3 regions of the Rhizorhabdus phycosphaerae genome follow, and region 3 is predicted to be linked to each of the others. Evidence: predicted binding sites of a transcription regulator. Region 3 holds the regulator's gene; each other region holds the start of a gene.
The links. Region 3 encodes LexA, which represses DNA repair genes until DNA is damaged. Its sites were predicted from a motif close to GTTCCNCNCTTGTTCT; they were not measured.

Region 1 (2,262 bases), 1.9 Mb from region 3:
CGGCAGCCTCGTCGATCGCGAGCATCCCGAACTGGCTCAGCAATTCCTGCGCCTGGTCGATGCTGCTGCGATGGGCGATGTAGAATATCTCTTCCAAGAGCCGGAACCTCGTGATCACCTGCCCAAGCCTACACAAGGCGCATGCCAGCTTCGCCCAAATGGCGGATTTCCGCGCCTTCGATGGTCGACACCGTCTTTACTAAGTCTCCTTGAGGGACATCCTGTCCCGTGTCGGGACAAGCGGGACATGGCTGGCGCCGCCACGGCTGTCGTGGCATGGGGCACGCATGGAAAAGCAAAGCGGCAGCGCGTCCCGCGCGGGTGGGGCAATCATCGCCTTCTCGATCCTCGCGGGTGCCCTTATCGGCGCGCAACAGGGACAACCTTCGGCCGGAACCGTCATCGGTGCGGCCGTCGGAACGGCGATTACGCTGGCGCTCTATTTCTACGATCGCCGTCGCGGCTGACCCACGACGGACGGGCACGCGCCGCTACAGCTTGCGTCCGCACCACAAGACCCGACCGATGAGCTGCAGCGCCGCCGGATCGAAATCCCGTATCGCGGGATAGGCGGGGTTGTCGCTGCAGATGATCCAGGCGGCCCCTTCTCTGACGAGCCGCTTGACCATCAGCAGATCGTCCAGCCGCAGGACGTGAATGGCACCCGAAACGGCCGTGGTCGCGCTGCGGTCGACGAGGATGTCGTCGCGATCATATAGCGTCGGCTCCATCGAATCGCCCGACACCCTGATCACCGATAACAGCGACGTCCGCTGTGCGCCGATCTCCTTCAACAGCAGCGGATCGAAAGCGATCGGACGCCCCTGCTCCTCGATTTCCGCCATGCCGCCGGGGCCCGCTGAAGCGCGCACCTCGATCCGGGGGACGGCCTGCAGGAGGGGGGCATCGCCCCTGGCAGCGGGACGGGCCGATGCCTCCGCCCGCCCGCCCAGCTGTGCCTCGGGCACGCGAAGATAGGCCGCGATCCTGACACGGTCTTCTTCCGACAGGCGCCGCGGCGTCCCGCGCTTGATGAACTGCTGGATATAGGCCGGATTGCGACCGATCAGCCGGGACAGGGACGAATAATCCTCCCCTCTCTCGCGGATCAGCGCATCCAGGATGCTGCGAACGTCGTCGGCCATGGCTCACCGCATAGCGATAGGATTTTTCCTAGACAAGTAGGAAATAGGGAAAGAACATATAGGGAACATATGATTCGCCTGAAAGGAAGCGTCAATGTATCTTCTGCGGGATATCGAACGACATCTCAGACAGACAGGGACCGCACCGTCCCGCTTCGGTCGCGAGGTACTGGGAGATCCGGCTTTCGTCGCGAGCCTGCGCAGGGGACGGGAGCCGCGTGCGGGAACGGTCCATAAGGTGAGGGCCTATCTTGCCGAACGACAGGCACGGATGCCGGAGCAGGCGCGATGACCGATCCGGCAAAAGCGCTCCTCGCAGCGCTGCGATCGCGTTGCCGCCCTAATGCCCGGCTTCACGCGATGCGGTCGGACACCACCCCCTGGCGCAGCCTGCTGTTCGACGGCGAGCGGCACATATTGGATGTCGTCCTGGAGGGACCCGACGTCGAAGGCGCGCTGCGCGATCTGCGCCATGCCTCGATCGAGGCCGACCTACGCCTGCCGGGGCACCTGCTCGTCGAGCTCTCGGTGGACGGCGGCGAGCCCCAGGCGGCCGGACAGATGGTTCGCCTGCGGGCGCTGACCCTGGAGGCCGGCAGCGCGCTCAGCGCCTGATCATCTGCCGCAACTGCTCGAGCGTGAGATGAAGCGGCTGTTCGAGCAGCGCATCATTGGCCGCGCCGGGGCCGGCAGCAGCCGGCGGCCGCTTCACTGGCAAGGGATCGAGTCTCGGCGCGGGCTCAGAGACCGGGCCGGGCGCGGCTTCCGCCTCGCGGCGCGCGCCGGGAAGTGGGTCGGGAGCGAAAAATGTCGCGATGCTCTCAGCAGCTGGGACAGCCGTGCGACCGCTATCGAATGACGGGACGGCCCGAGCGTCCGGAACCACCGGGGTCTGAACCGCCAATGGTGCTACGGAAGGCGGGGCCTGCGGCGCCAACGCCTCTGCGGCTCCAGCCGGCGGCCGAGCAGCCGCTGCGGCCCGACGATTTTCCAGACTCCGCTCGAGCCGCTCGAGCAGATCCTCCAGGCGGGCCCGGTCGAGGCCCGGTGCCGCGGCGCGCGGAATGGCCGGCCGGATGGGCTCCTCCACCGGCGGATAAAGCGGGGCGGCCGAAAT
Region 2 (2,262 bases), 2.2 Mb from region 3:
GCGCGCTGCCGTGCCAACGGCCGAGAAGGAGAAGATCCAGCCGAGCAGCCAGCCGAACACCGGAAGCCCCTGCGTGTCGATGCCATGGAACTGCCAGAAGAAGGGCAGGGCGACGACGGCGCCGGCCTGGACGATCAACAGCAGTGCGAGCTTCCAAAGGCGGAGATTTCCCATGGCCGTCAGCGCGCCGAGCAGGACGACGCCGATCGCGATCAGCCAAAGGCCCCATTGGGGGATCGGCTTGAACATGAAGCGGTCGAGCATTTGCCCGAGCAGGGTGGCGTGGATTTCGAGGCCGATCGTCGTCTCGCCGACACGGCCCGTCTGCGGGTCCTTCATACGTGAGGCGGGCGTGGTGAACTGGTCGACGTCGGGGATGTTGCCGCCGATGAGGACGTAACGCCCCTCGATCTGGGGCCTGAAAGCTTCGAGCAGATCGGGATTGGCGATCAACTCGACCGGAAGCTTGTCGAACACGGGGCGTTCGTAATTGACGGGCAGGCGATAACGGATCGAGCCCTGATGGTCGCGATATTCGGGAAAACCCTGTGTCAGCGAATTGGCCATCAGCGGCGGAAGGTCGGCAGGCTGGCCGGGCCAGCTGCGCATCACGCCATCCTGGTCGGCCTCCAGCCGGATGCTGGTGAAATGGACGTTGCCGGGGGCGGTCTTCTTCTGGAAATCCCGCAGGAAGATCTCCTGGTCATAGGTCATGAAGGCCGGGTTGCTCTTGTTCGTCGCGAGCCCCAGATAGGTCGGCGTCTTCATCGTCCGGAAGCCGTCGATCAGTGTCTGGTCTTCGGGTGTCGGCTGGTCGATCAGAATATCGATGCCGATCGCCTTGGGCTTCATCTTGTCGAGCTGGACGAGAGCGTTGGCCAGCATGGCACGATCGAGCGGCGATCGCCGTCCGGTCAGCCGCAGCGTCTCCTCGTTGAAGGTCACCATCACGATGCGCTGGTCGGTTTCGACATGCGGTGCGGCGAGGAGAGCGCGCACGTCGTAAAGCGCGCGCTCGGCGTCGCGGGCCAGCATGATGTTCCAGCTGTAGCGCGCGAACATAAGGCCGAGCACCAGGAAGATCGCCGTCACGATCAGGCGCGTCGTGCCGATCTGCCGCAGCGTCTTGCGCGCCGTCGGCCAGAATGCCGCAACCCGCGCGCCAAGCGACGCCTTCCGGCCTTGTTCAGCCATGCAATGACCCCCGTTAAATCCCCGCGGCGATATTAGCCCCTGCTGCGCCAATGGAAAGAGCGCAGTTGCTCTTGCATTCCGAATGGCGCGGCGGCACGGTTCGCTTTCTGTTCCAGGGAAAAATCCATGTCATCGCTCGATCTTCTGCTTGCTCTGCCCCTGTTCCTGCTCCTCGGTCTCGCCCTGGGCTGGGTGGTGCGTGGAAGAATGGCTGCCAGTCAGGCGGGCGATATTGCGACCCTTCGGCGCGAACTCGACGCGGCGCGCGAGGCGCTTGCGCGGTCCGAACGCGAGGCGGCGGCGCTCGCCGCCGAGAGGAGCGCGCGCGCCGAGGCGTTCGAGGCACAGATCGCGCAGATGAAGGAGGCCAAGGATCAACTGTCGGCCCAGTTCGCCGAGGTCGGCAGCCGGCTGCTCGATCAGGCGCAGCGGCAGTTTCTCGAGCGCGCGGATCAACGCTTCCATCAGGCGGGCGAGAAGAGCGAGGCACAGCTCAAGGCGCTGCTGACGCCGGTCGAAACCACGCTGAAGCGCTATGAGGAGGGGCTACAGCGCGTCGAGAAGGAGCGGGTCGACAGCTATGCCGGGCTGCGCGAGGCCGTCGAGCAGGTGCGGGTAGGGCAGGGTCAGGTCCGCGATGAGGCCGCGAAGCTCGTCAATGCCCTGCGCGCCAGCCCCAAGGCGCGGGGCCGTTGGGGAGAGCAGTCGCTGCGCAACGTGCTCGAACAGTCCGGCCTGTCACCCTATGCCGATTTCGCGACCGAGGTTTCGGTCGATACCGAGGATGGCCGCTTGCGCCCCGACGTCGTCGTGCGGCTGCCGGGTGGGCGCAAGCTGATCATCGACGCCAAATGCTCGTTCAACGCCTATATGGACGCGGCCGAGCAGGTCGACGAGGTCGCGCGCACTGCGTCCCTCAAGGCCCATGCTGCGGCCCTGCGCACCCATGCCAGCCAGTTGGGACAGAAGAGCTATTGGGATCGCTTCGGCGAGGCCGCCGACTATGTCGTGATGTACATTCCCGGAGAGCATTTCCTGTCCGCCGCGATGGAGCAGGACCCCGAGCTG
Region 3 (2,262 bases):
CTGCGGCGTTCGATCGACTCGCGGCGGAAAGCGACATCATCATCACGACCGGAGGCGCTTCGGTCGGTGACCATGACCTGGTGCTGCCGGCGCTCGAACAGGTAGGAGCCAGGATCGACTTCTGGCGGGTGAAAATGAAGCCCGGAAAGCCGGTCATGATCGGCACATTGCGCGACGCGATCGTGCTGGGCCTGCCCGGCAATCCCGTGTCGGCCTTCGTGACCGCGATGCTGTTCGCCAAACCGCTCATCGCCCATCTTCTCGGCGCAGCCCGCCCCGTGCCGAGGCCCGCGACCGCGAGGCTCGCAAAACCGCTTCCCTCGACCGGCAACCGCGCCGAATATGTCCGCGCGCGCTGGGCCGAAGGCGCGGTCGAGCCCCTGTCCGGACAGGACAGCGCCGGGCTCGCAGCCCTTGTTCAGGCCGAGCTGCTGATCATCCGCGAGGCCGAGGCCCCCCCCCTTCCCGAGGGCGCGGAGGTGGAGATCCTGCCCTTCGCTTGACAAGATTCCTACAGTTGCCTAAATGTTCCCCGTCCGTTCCCGATGGGGTCAAAGACCATGCTCACGCGCAAGCAACATGAACTGCTCTGCTTCATCCAGGAGCGCCTGTCGGCGACCGGGGTCTCGCCTTCCTTCGAGGAAATGAAGGAAGCGCTGGAGCTCAAGTCCAAGTCGGGCGTGCACCGCCTGATCAGCGCGCTCGAGGAACGCAATTTCATCCGCCGCCTGCCCAATCGCGCCCGCGCGCTGGAAGTGCTGCGTGTGCCGGAAATGTCGGGAAAGGTCGCGGCGTCCACCGCCAAGGCGAAGGCTCCGGCTGTCGTGCCGCAGGCCGCGAACGAGAATGTGCTCGAGATTCCGCTGCACGGCCGCATCGCCGCCGGCCTGCCGATCGAGGCGATGGAGGGACAGAGCTCGCTCTCGGTTCCCGCCGCGTTGCTCGGCCCGGGCGAACATTATGCGCTGGAGGTGTCGGGAGACTCGATGGTCGAGGCCGGCATTCTCGATGGCGACTATGCGCTCATCCGCCGCGCGGAGACTGCCCGCGACGGCGAGATCGTGGTGGCGCTGATCGCCGACCATGAAGCGACGCTGAAATATTTCCGGCGCGAAGGCGGCATGGTCCGGCTCGATCCGGCCAACCGCTCCTATGATCCGCAGCGTTATCGCCCGGATCAGGTGCAGATCCAGGGCAAGCTCGCCGGACTGCTGCGCCGCTACTGATCCGATCGGCAGGCCCGGCCCCGCAATGGGACCGGGCGCCCATCAGCTCAGCCGAATTTGCAGGCCGAGAATTTGTTGCCGTCGAGATCGCGGAAATAGGACATGTAGAAGCCCGGGCCACGCTCGCCCGGCGCGCCTTCGTCGGCCCCGCCCAGCGCCAGCGCCTTGGCATGGAAGGCGTCGACCGCCTCGCGGCTTTCCAGCTCGAACGCGATCATCGTGCCATTGCCGGCGGTCGCATCCTTGCCGTCGAACGGACGGACGAGACCCAGCATCGGCTTGCCCTCCTTGCCGAACACCGCGCCCCCACTCGGATGGTCGAACATCTTCGTCGCACCCTGCGTCGCCAGCAGATCGGCGTAGAAGGCAAGCGCCTTTTCCATGTCGTTGGTGCCCACGGTGACGTAGCGCAATTCCATCATCTCTCTCCTCTTGTTCGGTCGGGCGGGTGATAGGGCGACCCCGGGCGACTGCCAATGCCGTCTAGCGCCCGACGCGCCGATCCCCGGCATCGAGCGCGAGATAGACGCTGTCGCACCAGCGGCCACCAACGAGCCAGGTCCGCTCGGCACGCCCCGTTTCCAGAAAGCCCAGCCCACGCAACAGAGCGAGCGACGCCGCATTGTCGGGATCGACGTCGGCGAGGATGCGCGGCAGGCGATGAACCGTGAAGGCGCGGTGTATCACGGCAGCCAAAGCCTCTCGCGCCAGCCCCTGCCGCCAATGGTCGGGGTGCAGGATGAAGCCGATCTCGGGAAAGCGGTAGAGCCCGGCCTTCCCGATTACCCGGCCTTCGCGCTCGATGACGAAGTCCTCTCCCTCCTCGGGCGGGATCGCCATCGTATCGGCCAGCCAGTCGGCGGTCTGCCCGATCTCGGCATGGGGCGGGGTCGACCAGTAGCGCATCGACCGAACGTCCGAGAGGATCGCATGAAGATCGTCGAGATCGCCGGGTCTCGCGGGCCGCAGCAGCAATCGAGCCGTCCGCAATAAGGGCCTGCCCCCGTCACATCCGCTCATTGATCGAACCTTACCC

Region 1: the regulator LexA is predicted to act here: its motif matches at 1,197-1,212, upstream of G6P88_RS19960 (S24 family peptidase).
Region 2: the regulator LexA is predicted to act here: its motif matches at 1,293-1,308, upstream of G6P88_RS01085 (DNA recombination protein RmuC).

The regions. Positions count from the first base shown of each region.
Region 1 covers NZ_CP049107.1:4,280,026-4,282,287, reverse strand. The annotation lists gene G6P88_RS19970 (hypothetical protein) at 1-118, opposite strand, end outside; gene G6P88_RS19965 (hypothetical protein) at 288-467, shown strand; gene G6P88_RS19960 (S24 family peptidase) at 492-1,145, opposite strand; gene G6P88_RS19955 (hypothetical protein) at 1,434-1,760, shown strand; gene G6P88_RS19950 (hypothetical protein) at 1,750-2,262, opposite strand, start outside.
Region 2 covers NZ_CP049107.1:215,422-217,683, forward strand. The annotation lists gene G6P88_RS01080 (adenylate/guanylate cyclase domain-containing protein) at 1-1,194, opposite strand, end outside; gene G6P88_RS01085 (DNA recombination protein RmuC) at 1,321-2,262, shown strand, end outside.
Region 3 covers NZ_CP049107.1:2,368,018-2,370,279, forward strand. The annotation lists gene G6P88_RS10820 (molybdopterin molybdotransferase MoeA) at 1-503, shown strand, start outside; gene lexA (transcriptional repressor LexA) at 561-1,226, shown strand; gene G6P88_RS10830 (VOC family protein) at 1,274-1,648, opposite strand; gene G6P88_RS10835 (GNAT family N-acetyltransferase) at 1,710-2,201, opposite strand; gene G6P88_RS20435 (ComEC/Rec2 family competence protein) at 2,243-2,262, opposite strand, start outside.